3 regions of the Paenibacillus terreus genome follow, and region 1 is predicted to be linked to each of the others. Evidence: predicted binding sites of a transcription regulator. Region 1 holds the regulator's gene; each other region holds the start of a gene.
The links. Region 1 encodes Rex, which represses fermentation and respiration genes when NADH is low (regulators of the CRP and FNR family bind a similar motif). Its sites were predicted from a motif close to TTGTGAAATATTTCACAA; they were not measured.
Positions count from the first base shown of each region.

Region 2: adhE (bifunctional acetaldehyde-CoA/alcohol dehydrogenase) is a predicted target of Rex. The motif match lies at 1,670-1,687, and genes of this name have one in related genera.
Region 3: hcp (hydroxylamine reductase) is a predicted target of Rex. The motif match lies at 1,671-1,688, and genes of this name have one in related genera.

Region 1 is NZ_JBHIRX010000005.1:161,003-165,779, forward strand. Features, by position in the region: gene dinG (ATP-dependent DNA helicase DinG, 3'-5' exoribonuclease type) at 1-2,104, shown strand, start outside; gene ACE5KN_RS11935 (redox-sensing transcriptional repressor Rex) at 2,152-2,805, shown strand; gene ACE5KN_RS11940 (amidohydrolase) at 2,792-4,093, shown strand; gene ACE5KN_RS11945 (cell wall elongation regulator TseB-like domain-containing protein) at 4,125-4,655, shown strand.
Region 2 is NZ_JBHIRX010000005.1:4,007-8,783, forward strand. Features, by position in the region: gene ACE5KN_RS11090 (formate/nitrite transporter family protein) at 1-74, shown strand, start outside; gene ACE5KN_RS11095 (hypothetical protein) at 145-540, opposite strand; gene ACE5KN_RS11100 (Crp/Fnr family transcriptional regulator) at 772-1,488, opposite strand; gene adhE (bifunctional acetaldehyde-CoA/alcohol dehydrogenase) at 1,958-4,579, shown strand; gene pflB (formate C-acetyltransferase) at 4,762-4,777, shown strand, end outside.
Region 3 is NZ_JBHIRX010000004.1:354,497-359,273, forward strand. Features, by position in the region: gene ACE5KN_RS10780 (YobF C-terminal domain-containing protein) at 1-690, opposite strand, end outside; gene ACE5KN_RS10785 (AraC family transcriptional regulator) at 707-1,552, opposite strand; gene hcp (hydroxylamine reductase) at 1,783-3,468, shown strand; gene ACE5KN_RS10795 (TetR/AcrR family transcriptional regulator) at 3,564-4,238, opposite strand; gene ACE5KN_RS10800 (FAD-dependent monooxygenase) at 4,417-4,777, shown strand, end outside.

The sequences.
Region 1 (4,777 bases):
GCTGCGGTCGTCTCTGTCCCATTACGAGCAGCGGGAGTCGCAAAACCAGATGATCGAGAGCGTCATGACGGCGCTCAGCGAAGGAAAGCATCTGCTCATCGAGGCTGGCACAGGTACGGGAAAATCGCTTGGTTACATGCTTCCCTCACTGTATCACAGCGTCAAGAACGGGCAAAAAGTGATGATCAGCACCCATACCATCAACCTGCAGGAACAGCTGCGGGAGAGGGATATTCCGCTGCTAACACAGGCGGTGCCGTTTCCTTTCCGGGCCGCCGTGTTCAAGGGCAGGGGGCATTATTTGTGTCTGCGCAAATTTGAACATAAAATAAATAGAAGAGATTTCGTAACCCCGAAGGAAGATTTGCTCACCGCTGCTCAGATGATCGTGTGGCTTACGCAAACCGAAACCGGGGATGATGAGGAACTGAACCTCAGCAGCCGTGGAGGAGACTTCTGGGAAACCGTTGCAAGCGACTCCGACTCCTGCCTTGGCAGACAATGCCCGTGGTTCCGCAAATGCTATTACCATAGAGCGCGCCAGGAAGCCGGAACGGCAGATGTTGTGGTGACCAATCACTCCAAGCTGTTCACGGATGTCAAAGCCAGCCATCAGCTGCTTCCCGCTTATGAGCATCTCATCATTGACGAGGCGCATCATCTGGAAGAAGTGGCAGGCAAACATCTGGGCATTCATATGAAATATTTCACGTTCGTGCATGCGCTGACCCGCTTGTTCAAGGACAGCAAGAACGGTCAGCTTCCCGCCCTGCGCCAGCAGCTGATGTCCTCGGGGCATGAGAAGGGGGCGGAATGGGCTTATGTGATCGACAGCCTGTACCCGGAGGTAGTGGAGGTTAAAGAGACCTGGGACAAGCTCAGCGATCTGCTCTTCGGGCTGCTTCCTGAACGGAGCGACGCCTCTCCCGGAGAGACCGGACAATTCTCTGCCAGGTTCAAGCCTTCCGCCAAACCGAAGGGCTGGGGGGATGCGGAGCAGCTGGAAAACCAGATCTATGTCGGGCTCGGGGAAATCGTCCGCAAGGGAGACAGAATTTTGCAGGAAATCAAGGACGAGCAGGACGATTACGGTGCAGAAAGCCTCGTCACTGATATTGCAGGACTGTTTAAAGATCTGGCAGCCTTCCGTGACAGCCTTCGCTTCTTTATTAAAATGGATGACCTGACGACTGTGTACTGGCTTGAAGCGAGCGGCCAATTTAAAGGGAAATCGCTGCAATTTTATGCCGTGCCGGTGGATGTCAGCCAGCAGCTGAAGGAGATGTTTTTTGACAAGAAAAAAAGCGTGGTGCTTACCTCCGCTACCTTGTCCGTGGATAAATCATTTCAGTACATGATTGACCAGCTTGGTCTTCAGGAGGCAGCGGAGGCAGGCGGTCTGCTAACATCCCTGCTGCCGTCCCCGTTCAACTATCGGGAGCAGGCGCTGCTGGTCGTCCCGCGGGATTTCCCGAGCGTAAAAGGGACCGTCGGGGACGCCAGATTCGTAGACATGCTTGTGGACTCGCTGCGCAGCGCAGCTCAGGCAACGCAAGGACGGATGCTTGTGCTCTTTACCTCGTACAGGATGCTTAAGCAGGTATACGAGCCGCTCAAGGAGGCGCTGGCATCGAGCGAAATTACGGTGTTGGGGCAGGGCATGGACAGCGGCAGCCGCAGCAAGCTGACACGAAGGTTCCAGGAAGCCAAGGCATCTGTCCTGCTTGGTACAAGCAGTTTCTGGGAGGGCGTTGATATCCCCGGGCAGGCCTTGACCTGTCTGGCCATTGTCAGACTGCCTTTCCAGCCCCCGAACAGCCCGCTGCTGGAGGCGAAGAGCGAACTGCTTCAGGAGCAGAAGAAGAACCCGTTCATGAAGCTGTCCGTGCCGCAGGCGGTCATCCGCTTCAAGCAGGGCTTCGGGCGCCTCGTTCGTACAGCCAAGGACCGTGGAGTAGTCATCGTGTATGATACCCGTGTCATCGAATCTTATTACGGGAAGCACTTTCTCTACTCCCTGCCGGGGCCGAAAATAGAGCATATGCAAACAGAGCAGATGGTGCCCCGTATTTCCGAATGGCTTCATGAGGAAGCGGGCAGCTAATAAAGCTCATAACGTTTCATTAGTCCGTGAATTTAGGAGGATTATGCATGAAAGCAGACAAAATATCCGAGGCCGTGGTGCGCAGGCTGCCCGTCTACCTGCGCTATCTGAACGAGCTTCATAAGCGGGAGGTCACGACGGTTTCATCCCAGGAGCTCGGGCAGAAGCTGGACCTGAATCCGGCGCAGATCCGCAAGGATCTGGCTTATTTCGGCGATTTCGGACGCAAGGGCATCGGCTACGATGTAGTGTATCTGATCGATAAAATACGCCATATTCTCAAAATAGACCAGCAAATCAACGTTGCGCTGGTAGGGGCCGGTAATCTCGGACAGGCGCTGTCCAATTACAACGCTTATTTAAAGGATAATATGAAAATTGTGGCGGTTTTCGACTCCTCGCCGGCCAAGATCGGGCACCAAATCAACACCCTGACCGTACAACCGATGGACGAGCTGAGAGAAACGGTCAGACAGCTGCACATCCGGATCGGAATTATTACCGTACCGGATTTTGAAGCCCAGCGTGTGGCTGACGAGATGATCGAGAGCGGTATTGGGGCGATTCTGAATTTCGCCCCGACCATCATCAAGGCACCTCCGCATATCCGCATTCATGCCACGGACTTTACGACAGACCTGCTGAGCCTGGCCTATTACCTGGAGAACGGAAAGGATGACAATGAAAATGACGACCAATAAATGGTTGATTAAAAATGGGGCATTCGCGGTGAATCGTGAGGAAAAAGCGGTTGTCCACGGCTATATGATCATTGAAGACAGCCGGATCACCTATATCGGAGAAGAGCTGCCCGCAGGAGAGGAAGCCACAGAGGCGGTTGACGGCACAGGGCTGCTCTTCCTGCCGGGTCTGATCAATACGCACGGGCATGCCGCCATGTCGCTGCTGCGGGGCTATGGAGACGATATGGTGCTGCAGGAATGGCTGCAAACAAAAATGTGGCCCATGGAAGCCAAATTTACCGCCTCCGATGTTTACTGGGGGACGTCGCTGTCCGTACTAGAAATGCTCAAGGGAGGCACAACGGCTTTTCTGGATATGTATGACCATATGGATGAAGTAGCCAAGGTGGTCGAGCAATCCGGCATCCGCGCCAGCCTCATGCGCGGCGCCATCGGACTGTGCTCGGAAGAGGAGCAGCGCGCCAAACTGGCGGAGGCTGTTGCCTTTGCGAAGAACTGGCACGGTCAGGCGGGCGGCCGGATCACGGCCATGATGTCCCCGCATGCGCCTTATACCTGCCCGCCGGCCTTTATTGAGCAGTTTGTGCAGGCGGCTCATGATCTCGATTTGCCGCTCCACACCCACATGTCGGAAACGGCGGCCGAGGTGGAGCAGAACGTACGAGAATATGGTCTTCGTCCCGTTGCGCATCTGGATAAGCTGGGCTTCTTCTCCCGTCCTTCCCTGGTCGCGCATGCCGTGCATTTGAATGATGAAGAGATTGCCCTGCTTGCGGAGCGCAAGGTGGCCGTTTCCCACAATCCGGGAAGCAACCTCAAGCTCGCCAGCGGAGTGGCGCGGGTGACAGAGCTGCTTAAAGCAGGGGTAACCGTGTCGCTCGGAACGGACAGTCCGGCAAGCAACAACAACCTGGACATGTTCGAGGAAATGAGGCTGGCCGCTTTGATTCATAAGGGTGTCACAGGCGACCCGACAGCCGTTCCGGCGGGCGAAGCCCTGCGCATGGCTACGGAATATGGTGCCAAATCGATTGCCCTGAAGGAAGTGGGATCGCTCTCTGCGGGCAGCAAGGCCGACTTTATTGCCTTGAATATCGACCAGCCGCATTTTCTGCCGAAAACGGATCTCGTTTCCCACGCCGTGTACTCGGCCAGCGCCAAGGATGTTCTGCACGTCTGGGTAGACGGCCGTCAGGTTGTCAGGAACGGCGAATGCCTGACCATGGATGAGGAACGGATCAAGCACGAAGCGCAAGCGGCGTTTACCGGCCTGCTCTCCCGCTGATCAAACCACACCATCGGAAAGGAAGCTTGGATTGAAAAACAGAAAAACGATGATCGCCTACGGGGTGTTTATTTTCATCCTGCTGTTGATCGCCATGTATTGGTATTATTCTTATGTTACCCAGGGGCCGAAGCAGGAGGAGAGCACCGCCATTCTCAAAGCGAAACAGACAGCAGGTCTGGTTGCAACGGATAAGACGTGGAAAAGCGTGTGGGCTGATACCTATTGGGTGGTGGAAGGCACGGATGCCGAGAATAGAAAGATGATGGTATGGGTGCCTTTTCAATCGATAAAGGACGGGCAGGATATACCGCAGCAGGGAACCGAGGGCGTGCATAGCGAGCTGCTGCAAAATGGTGTGAGCGAGGAGCAGATGCGCACAGCGATTACGTCTGCAAATCCCGACCTTGAGATTGTGCGTCTGCTGCCGGGTGTTTTTAATGGTGAATATGTCTGGCAGCTGTTCTACAAAATCAATAACAGCTATTATTATCAATTTTACAAATTTGCGGACGGAAGTCCGGTAGGCACTCCTTTTCAGCTGCCCAACACCCTGCAGTGACAGAGAGCTGGAACACGATCATGCAAGAGCAATCGCTCCGGCTGCGGCCGGAGCATTTTTGCATTAGGCAAAATTATTACTTATTGCGTATTTTTCTGTGCAAATTATCCGTTTGTAAGAAA
Region 2 (4,777 bases), 160 kb from region 1:
GAAATATCGTCGGCGGGGGAGTCTTTGTGGGGATGGCTTACTGGTTTATTTCATCTGTTAAGAAGAATGGATAGCTTGACTTAAAAAACGAAAGTCCCACTGCCTGATGGCAGGGACTTTCGTTTTTTTGTATTGGTTTTGTATTCAGATTCTCGCATGTCCTGCCACTTTATACGTGCCTGATTGAAACCGGCGCGGCAGGCGGGCTTCAATCTGTCTGGCTGCTTCGCTGAACATTCCGCTGCAAGATGGACACAGACGGCCCGTATGGACAGGTTGCCGGCAGGATTCGCAAGGATAGGAGAGATTGTTATACACGCTGGGGAATTTCCCGTTCTTGACCCACGCTGTCATGAGGGGAATCGGTACTCCTGCCGCTTCGCTGACTTCCTCGACGGTAGCGGCCGGGTGATGCCACAAATAATCGAAACAGAGGTCGAGCTGCCGATCCATTTGGGCAGAGCAAGCAGGGCAGAGCTCTCTTAGATTGTTTTGATAGACAGATCCGCATTTTGGGCAGTTGGAAACTTGCAGCTTCATGCCGGTCCCCCCATTTCTTATATAGTAATATAATACTATGACCATAAGACTATATCCATGTAAATATAGGATATTTATACTAGCTTCGCATGTTTTTTTCTCTCCCCAGAATAGTTTATGCTCCTAGTCTATGAAATATGCCTATTTTTATAGAAAAAAAAGAGATACCCTGCAATACGCTGCATTGCAAGGCATCTCTTGTATATAATGTTATCTGATATTCCGATCGATTTAAATGCGGCAGATTTCTTTGGGGCAGAGCTCGCAGTGGCAGATCCCTTGCAGCATTTCGAGATTTTTGATCACGATCATGCCTCCGTCATACTCGACAGCCCCTTTTTTCCGCAGATCGCTCAGCATACGGTTTACGCTTTCTCGCGTGGCTCCGATCATATTGGACAGGTCGGTGTGCGTTATTTTTTTATTGATCACTACGTCCTCGCCATGAGGCTCACCATATGTGTTGTGCAGACGAATCAGGGTGGAGCACAGCGCCCCCGGCTTGCCATACAGCATCAGGTCACGGAACTTGGTTTGCGTAATTCGGTGATAAGACCCCATCCATTTCATGAAGTCAATGGCAAAGTCGCAGTGCTGACAAATGAGCAGCTCCAGATCATGATGATCGATCACGCCAACATCGCTGTCTTCCAGAACCTCGGCGGAAAAGCTGTGCTTAGAGCCGAAGAAAGGGTCCGCCTGTCCGATCATGTCGCCTGTCTGATACATATAGAGAATGAGTTCTTTGCCTTCGTCTGTCGTTTTTGTAACTTTGACGCGGCCTTGCTTCAGATAGAAGATTTTGTCCGACGTATCCCCTTCCCAGAACAGATGGGCGCCTTCAGGAATGTGCCGGTCCTTCATGACCGCGAGCAATTGGTTGAAGCTTCCCGGCGAGAAGCAAACGGTGTTGCCTCGGTGTTCGATGACCATTTCAGGGTTTCTCATCTTCCATTTCCCCTTTATTAATGTCTGTGTTTTGTAAATCTGTGTATTTGCAACTTTTGTATTTCAAAATTAATTATATACCTGGGGCGGTGATTTTTGGGGGTGATCGGAAGGTGAAAAGTGGCGAATTTCAAAACTTTGTGATTATTTTCACTACAACTAAAATCAAAATTGAATTAAATTGTGAAAAAAATCACATAATTGAAATGACACCTATGATACGATCAAGCCGTAAAGAGAAATCAATATAAAACGGGGAGGATGAGGACCATGCTGCAGATGAAAGATCTCCGAAGCCGTGATGCCACCTGATCTGTTCTTAAGCATACCATATCATGTGAATATTTTCACTAATCCGTTCGAAATGAATCTGAATTTTATCAATAACATTACACTTATGGATGTGGCAGGGAGTTAAACTTAGTCCGCAAAGAGGAGCCAATCCAAAGTGATCAGGAGGATGAGGGGAATGGCAGTAAAAAATGAGGCAGCCAAAGCGGCGGAAGCGCAGCAGACGGCAGAGCAGTATATCCAGACCTTGATTGACAAGGCGAATGCCGCGCAAAAAGCGTTTATGGATATGACCCAGGAGCAGATCGACGATATCGTGCAGGCCATGGCTTTGGCCGGCCTCGATAAGCATATGTATTTGGCGAAAAAAGCTGTTGAAGAAACCGGACGTGGTGTGTATGAGGATAAAATTACGAAAAACATCTTCTCTACCGAATATATCTACCACAACATTAAGTATGACAAAACGGTAGGTGTAATTGAAGATAACGATTTTGACAGCTTCCAGAAAATTGCCGAACCGGTCGGCATTATTATGGGCATCACCCCGGTCACAAATCCGACATCCACCACGATGTTCAAAGCGCTGATCTCCATCAAGACGCGCAACCCGATCATTTTCGGCTTCCATCCTTCCGCACAGGAATGCAGCAAGGAGGCGGCCAGAATCCTGCATGAAGCGGCTGTCAAGCATGGCGCTCCGGAGAACTGCATCCAGTGGATAGAAGCTCCGACCATGGATAAAACGAATGCTTTGATGAATCACCCTGATGTGGCGCTCATTCTGGCAACCGGCGGGTCCGGCATGGTCAAGGCAGCATACAGCTGCGGCAAGCCGGCGCTTGGCGTGGGCCCAGGCAACGTACCTTGCTTCATTGAAAAGTCTGCCGATCTCAAGCAGGCGGTGACAGACCTCATCCTCTCGAAATCGTTCGACAACGGCATGATCTGTGCCTCGGAGCAGGCTGTCATTATTGAAGAAGCCATTTACGACCAGGTGAAAAAGCTGATGACCGCAAACGGCTGTTACTTCGTCAGCAAGGAAGAGGCCGCCAAGCTGACCAGCGGTGCGATGAATGTTGAAAAATGTGCGGTCAATCCGGCCATCGTTGGCCAATCTGCCATGAAAATCGCCGAGATTTGCGGGATAACCGTACCTGAAGGCACAAAAATTATCGTTGCCGAGCTGGAAGGCGTAGGACCGAAATTCCCATTGTCTGCAGAAAAACTGAGCCCGGTGCTGGCCTGCTATAAAGTAAAAAATGCGGAGCAGGGCATCGAGCGTGCGGCGCAGGTCGTTGAATTCGGAGGCATGGGCCACTCTTCGGCCATCCATTCCCATAACGAAGAGGTTATTCAGAAATTCGCGAACCGTCTGCAAACCGGCCGCATCATCGTTAACTCGCCTTCAACCCACGGCGCCATCGGGGATATCTATAATACGAATTTGCCGTCCCTTACGCTGGGCTGCGGTTCTTACGGGCGGAACTCGACAGCGTCCAACGTATCGGCAGTGAACCTGATCAACGTGAAAAGGGTGGCGAAACGTACGGTGAATATGCAGTGGTTCAAGGTGCCTTCCAAAATTTATTTTGAGAAAAACTCGACACAGTATCTTGCCAAAATGCCGGACATTTCGCGGGTGGCGATCGTTACCGACCCGATGATGGTGAAGCTTGGTTATGTTGACCGGGTAACGCATTACCTGCGCCAGCGTCAGACCCCTGTAGCGATCGAAGTGTTCTCCGAGGTTGAGCCTGATCCGTCAACGACAACGGTGGAACGCGGCACGGAAATGATGGCACGCTTCCAGCCAGACTGTATCATCGCCCTGGGCGGCGGATCGCCAATGGACGCTGCAAAAGGCATGTGGCTGTTCTATGAATATCCGGATACGGATTTCAACAATCTGAAGCAGAAATTCATGGATATCCGCAAACGGATTTACAAATATCCGCGGCTTGGCCAGAAGGCCCAATTCGTAGCCATTCCAACAACGTCGGGTACCGGTTCCGAAGTGACATCTTTTGCGGTCATTACGGACAAAAAGCTGGGCAATACGAAATATCCGCTGGCAGACTATGAGCTGACTCCGGATGTAGCGATCATCGATCCTGAATTTGTATATTCGCTGCCTAAGACTGCTGTTGCCGATACCGGTATGGACGTGCTGACCCATGCGATTGAAGCCTATGTCTCGGTGATGGCCAGCGATTATACCGATGGTCTGGCAATCAAGGCGATCCAGCTGGTGTTCCAGTACCTTGAGAAATCGGCATTGACTGGCGATAAACTGGCGCGCGAAAAAATGCATAATGCGTCCACTCTGGCGGGCATGGCGTTTGCCAACGCCTTCCTGGGCATCAACCACAGCCTTGCGCATAAATGGGGCGGCCAGTATCATACGGCGCATGGACGCACCAACGCGATTCTGATGCCGCATGTCATTCGTTACAACGCCAAGAAACCTACGAAATTCGCGTCGTTCCCTAAGTATTCGCACTTTGTGGCGGATGAACGCTATGCGGAAATCGCCCGCATTCTTGGACTGCCTGCACGGACGACGGAGGAAGGGGTTAACAGTCTGATTGACGCGATCCGCAAGCTCAACAAAACATTGGGCATCGAGGAATCGTTCCAGCAGCTCGGCATTGACCCTAAAGACTTCGAATCACGTGTCGATTATTTGGCAGACCGCGCGTTTGAGGATCAGTGCACCACTGCCAATCCGAAGCTGCCGCTGGTCAGCGAGCTGGCCGAGGTATACCGCAACGCTTTCTATGGGCGCTTTGACCAATAATAATGGCTGTTATTCCAGCACTCCAGGCTCTCCCGATATAGGAGAGCCTGGGCTTCAGCTGGTATAAGTTAACCTTGTGATAAAAATCACTTATATTGTGATTTTTATCACATAAGAACAAGCTTCATTATTTTACAATGGAAATGTAAAGAAATCCTGAATAAAATCATGGAGGGATAGACATGTCGGTGATTGAGA
Region 3 (4,777 bases), on a different contig from region 1:
ATCCTCCGACATTTCTTGGTTTTGCAGTTTTTCACTAAAGGCTTCTATCGCTTCTTTTCCCGTTTTCGCTCCAATTGTGGCACCAATCTTGCCTGTCTCTTTGTACAGGTGTTGAAAAAAGTCCATTGCCTTATCATAAATTTCATCCTCGCTCGGCTGGTGGATTCTCGTAAGGGAATGCCAATATTGGTAGCTTCCCCGGCCATACGGAAGCTTTTCCGCTTTCCAGGCCAGCTGAAGCTGTTCAAGCGGCAGCCTTACGTGCGGAAAGCCAGCCGGGTCGTGAACATAGATAAAATGCTCATCCATACGGTAAGCCAAAATGTAATGATCAGCGCCCAGTAAAAACCGGTGATTCGGGGAATACGTCAGGTACCCCATATCCAAAGGCCCGAGAATGGCGGGTGAAGTCTCAAGCACCTTTCTTAATTCGTTTAGGGGGCATTCTGCTTCCTGATCAGAAAAATTTTCTATAAAAGAGTAGCCTAAAATAGACATGGCTTTCGAGATGCCAACATCCGGATCGGCCGTATTGTTATGCAGAAATAAACTGCCGCTTTCGTATAAGGTAGCTCCAAGGCCAACACCAGACAGCACCTCCAGCAAATAAGGCGGCACGCCTTCACCTGTTTCTCTAATGAACATGCTTGCCGAGTTTGCATAACAATAAGCTCCATTGCCGATATACATATTTTTTTCCTCCTATTCAACAGGAATTAAAATTTGAATGCTGTTTGTTTTTGTCATTTGTCGAATAATTTTCGTCATAAAACTCCAGGCTGAAATTTGAGACAGGCTTCAAGTTCATAGCTGGAAGCTGATTTTTATAAATTTCCTCCAGCACATACGGGATATGCTCAATGATATTGTCCAGCTCAAATGCAGCATACTTGTGCTCAGGAACATGGATGCCCGTCCATCCATCCGGCAGCTGCTCCAGTGAAGGCACTGGAATGCCGGCGACATAATAGCTGCTGTCATCGTCATCCAGACTCTCATAGCCATAACACACGGCTGTTTCCGGATCAATACCGCATTTTGCGAGTCCCTCATAAAAACGATTCCACAATCTGGAGATCGCATGATTGCTTAACATTTCCCCCAAAGCAATGCCTCCGATCAAGAAGGAAGGCTGCTCAATTATTCTTACTCTACAGGTCGACTCCTGCTTTGTTAATTTGGCAAGTGTATCCGTTAAGCTTTCTTTGTACAAATTGTGATGATGACTGCCCTTTTGGCGATAGCTCTGGGGCGACATCCCTATGTAGCTCTTGAACGCACGTGTAAAAGCCTCCTGGGAACTGTAGCCGAAGCAAAGGCTCAGTTCCAGAATAGGTGCATCGGTTTCGATGAGTGCCCTTGCAGCCAAAGTAAGCCTCCGCTTTCGGATATACTCGCTGATGCTTTCCCTTGCGATGCTCTTAAATAAACGTGTAAAGTGAAACTTCGAAAAAGCCGCCACACTTGCAATTTCATCTAAAGTAATCTCCTTGTCCATCCGTTCTTCCATATATGCAACGGCGTTTAAGATACTGCTTTCATATAAATTCATCCTGCGCCTCCCTGCTGTCAAGCTTTTAACGGCCCTTGATGAGTTCATTATACCTTTTTAATTATATTTACATTTGATTTGAATTGCGGTCTGTATAAAAACAAATAGGTCTGAAAAGTTGTGATTCGAATCACAAGACCTCGCTTTACCATGGGTTATGCTTCCTATGTCAGTAAAGAAACCAACCACTAACCGTCATTCATTCAATCTGATCCGGGAGGTATTTACTTATGATTCATAACGAAACGGACCGATTAACCAGCCAGCCGTCCATGTTCTGTTTCCAGTGCCAGGAGGCTTCCAAGGGCACAGGCTGTACGGTGGCCGGGGTTTGCGGCAAGCCGCATGATGTGGCCAACCTGCAGGATTTGCTTGTCTACCTGCTGAAAGGAATCTCCTTTCTCAGCCTGGATGTACGGCTTCCGGAGGAGCTGGATCACCGTGTCTCCCTGTTTATCACGGATTCCTTATTTGCCACGATTACGAATGCAAACTTCGACCGGGCGATCTTTGTAGACAAAATTCGGGAAGCGCTGATTCTCCGGCAAAAGGTGTTTACATACCGGAATGAGCAGTTTCCGGATGCAGCCACGGCTCTCCCTGATGCGGCCATATGGCAAGCTGACAGCGAGCAGGATTTTGATGCCAAAGCCCGGCAGGTCGGTGTTCTCTCTACAACCAATGAAGACATCCGTTCTCTGCGCGAGCTTCTGACCTACGGGCTGAAAGGCATGGCCGCCTACACCTATCATGCATGGCAGCTGAATTACACGGACAAGGAAGTTGACCTGTTCATGCGCCGGGCGCTTGCTGCGACACTTGACAACACCCTGGACGCAGCCGATCTGATCAGCTTGAACATGGAGGCCGGCAAATTCGGCGTGAAGGTCATGGCCCTGCTCGATGAGGCCAATACCAGCACCTATGGCCATCCGGAAATAACAAAGGTGAATATTGGAGTGCGGAATCGCCCGGGCATTCTGATTAGCGGACATGATTTGAAGGACATGGAAGAACTGCTGAAACAAACCGAGGGTACGGGTATCGACGTATACACCCACAGCGAGATGCTTCCCGCCCACTACTACCCTGCTTTCAAGAAATATGATCATTTCGTAGGCAACTACGGCAATGCGTGGTGGAAGCAGAATGCAGAATTCGAGGCCTTCAACGGTCCCATTTTAATGACAACCAACTGCATTGTTCCCCCCAGAAAGAGCTATATCGACCGTATTTATACAACAGGAAACACCGGATATCCGGGAGTTCACCATATCCCGGAAGGGGAGAATGGCCAGCCTAAGGATTTCTCGCTTTTGATTGAGCAGGCCAAACGCTGTCTGCCTCCGACAGAGCTTGAGACGGGGGAAATCATCGGCGGTTTCGCCCATGAGGCCGTTATGAGCGTCGCCGACCAGGTGGTAGAAGCGGTCAAGACAGGAGCCATCAAAAGATTTTTTGTCATGGCAGGCTGTGACGGACGCATGAAATCACGCAGCTACTATACCGATTTTGCCGAGCAGCTTCCGCGCGATACTGTTATTTTGACTGCAGGCTGCGCCAAATATAAATACAATAAGCTTGACCTTGGTGAAATTGGCGGCATCCCCCGCGTACTGGACGCTGGACAATGTAATGACTCTTATTCACTCGCCGTGATCGCCATGAAGCTGAAAGAGGTATTCGGGCTTGACGATATTAACGAGCTGCCAATCTCCTATAACATTGCCTGGTATGAACAGAAGGCGGTTATCGTCCTGCTTGCCCTGCTGCATCTTGGCGTGAAGAATATTCATCTTGGCCCTACACTGCCCGCTTTCCTCTCCCCCAATGTCGCCAAGGTTTTGGTGGAAAACTTCGGAATCGGCGGTATAACAAACGTTGAGGATGACATGAAAATATTCCTTGGCGCTTGAAAAAATCCCCTCTGGACTAAACTCTCGTCCAGAGGGGATTTTTAGGATGTTCCCATGTCGTCATTCGAAGATTTTGGGGTCAGCCCCTTGCAGGTTCATTCCCGATGTTCAGGCGCATAGGCGCGAAGGAAGGCACGAACCCCTTCGACAATGAGCCGCTGGCTCCGGCTATCTTCCTCTTGACGTTCCTGTCCCGGATAACTCAAAACCAACATAAATGTCAGAGCAGCGAAATGTTTCGCGGCAAGCTGGGCATCCGGCACCGTCAACCATCCGCGCTGCCCGAATTCGGCCAAGCGCCTGGCGAGCTCTTCCTCCGACATCCGGTCCATTTGGTCATACATCGAATCCGGCAAGTGCTCTGCTTCCGTCCTCACAAGCCGCAGAAGAGCAGCATAATCGGCGGACCCGATGGTTGACGTCATAATTTGCTCGCAGAACGCGATAAGCGCTTGCTCAAGATCGGAGACTTCCTGAAGGTTGTGTTCTATGGCCTGTTCTATCGAAGCCATAATCGCTTGCCACGTCTCCTCAACGACGACAAGCAGCAGCGACCGTTTATCGCCGAAATAATCGTAGACCGTCCGCTTGGACACGTTCGCCTGCGCTGCCACTGCGTCGACGCTTGATTGGTTGAATCCTTCCGTCAGGAACAACTGTCGCGCTGCCGCGAGAATGTCGGCGCGTTTACGGATGGTGCTTTCGCGCCGTGGTTTATTCGTTAAATTGTCTGTCATACCTTTACCCCCGGACTTTAATTCCCAAAACATTTCAGCTTGATCAGGAAAACTCTATATATATTACACTATACGGTTGAGTATAAAATGTATTTCGTTTCATAGCAACTCCATCACAATTGGATAGGAGGTATCGAATTTTTTTCACTTTACAAACTACACTGTACGGTGTAGTATATTTTTATCCCGAACTTACAAGGAGGCAACTATCATGAATTCCACTTCACCAACCATTGATGTTCTTATTATCGGAGCAGGTCCAACGGGACTTACGCTGGCCTGCGATCTGGCACGTCATGGCATCTCTCATCGAATCATCGAGCGCTCCACTTCCTTTAATACAGCATCCAAGGCCAAAGCCATCCAACCCCGTGCCCTCGAAGTCTTGGACGATCTGGGGGTCGTGGACAGCATTGTTCGGAATGGGGTGGTTGATCTTCCAGTTCGTTACTACAATGCGGATGGTTCATTCTTGGACAAGTCAAGTATTACGGTCCCCGCGAGCGAGAATCTCGGGTCACCTTACCCTGATCCGCTCTGGATTGCCCAATTTGATGTGGAAGCAGCTCTGC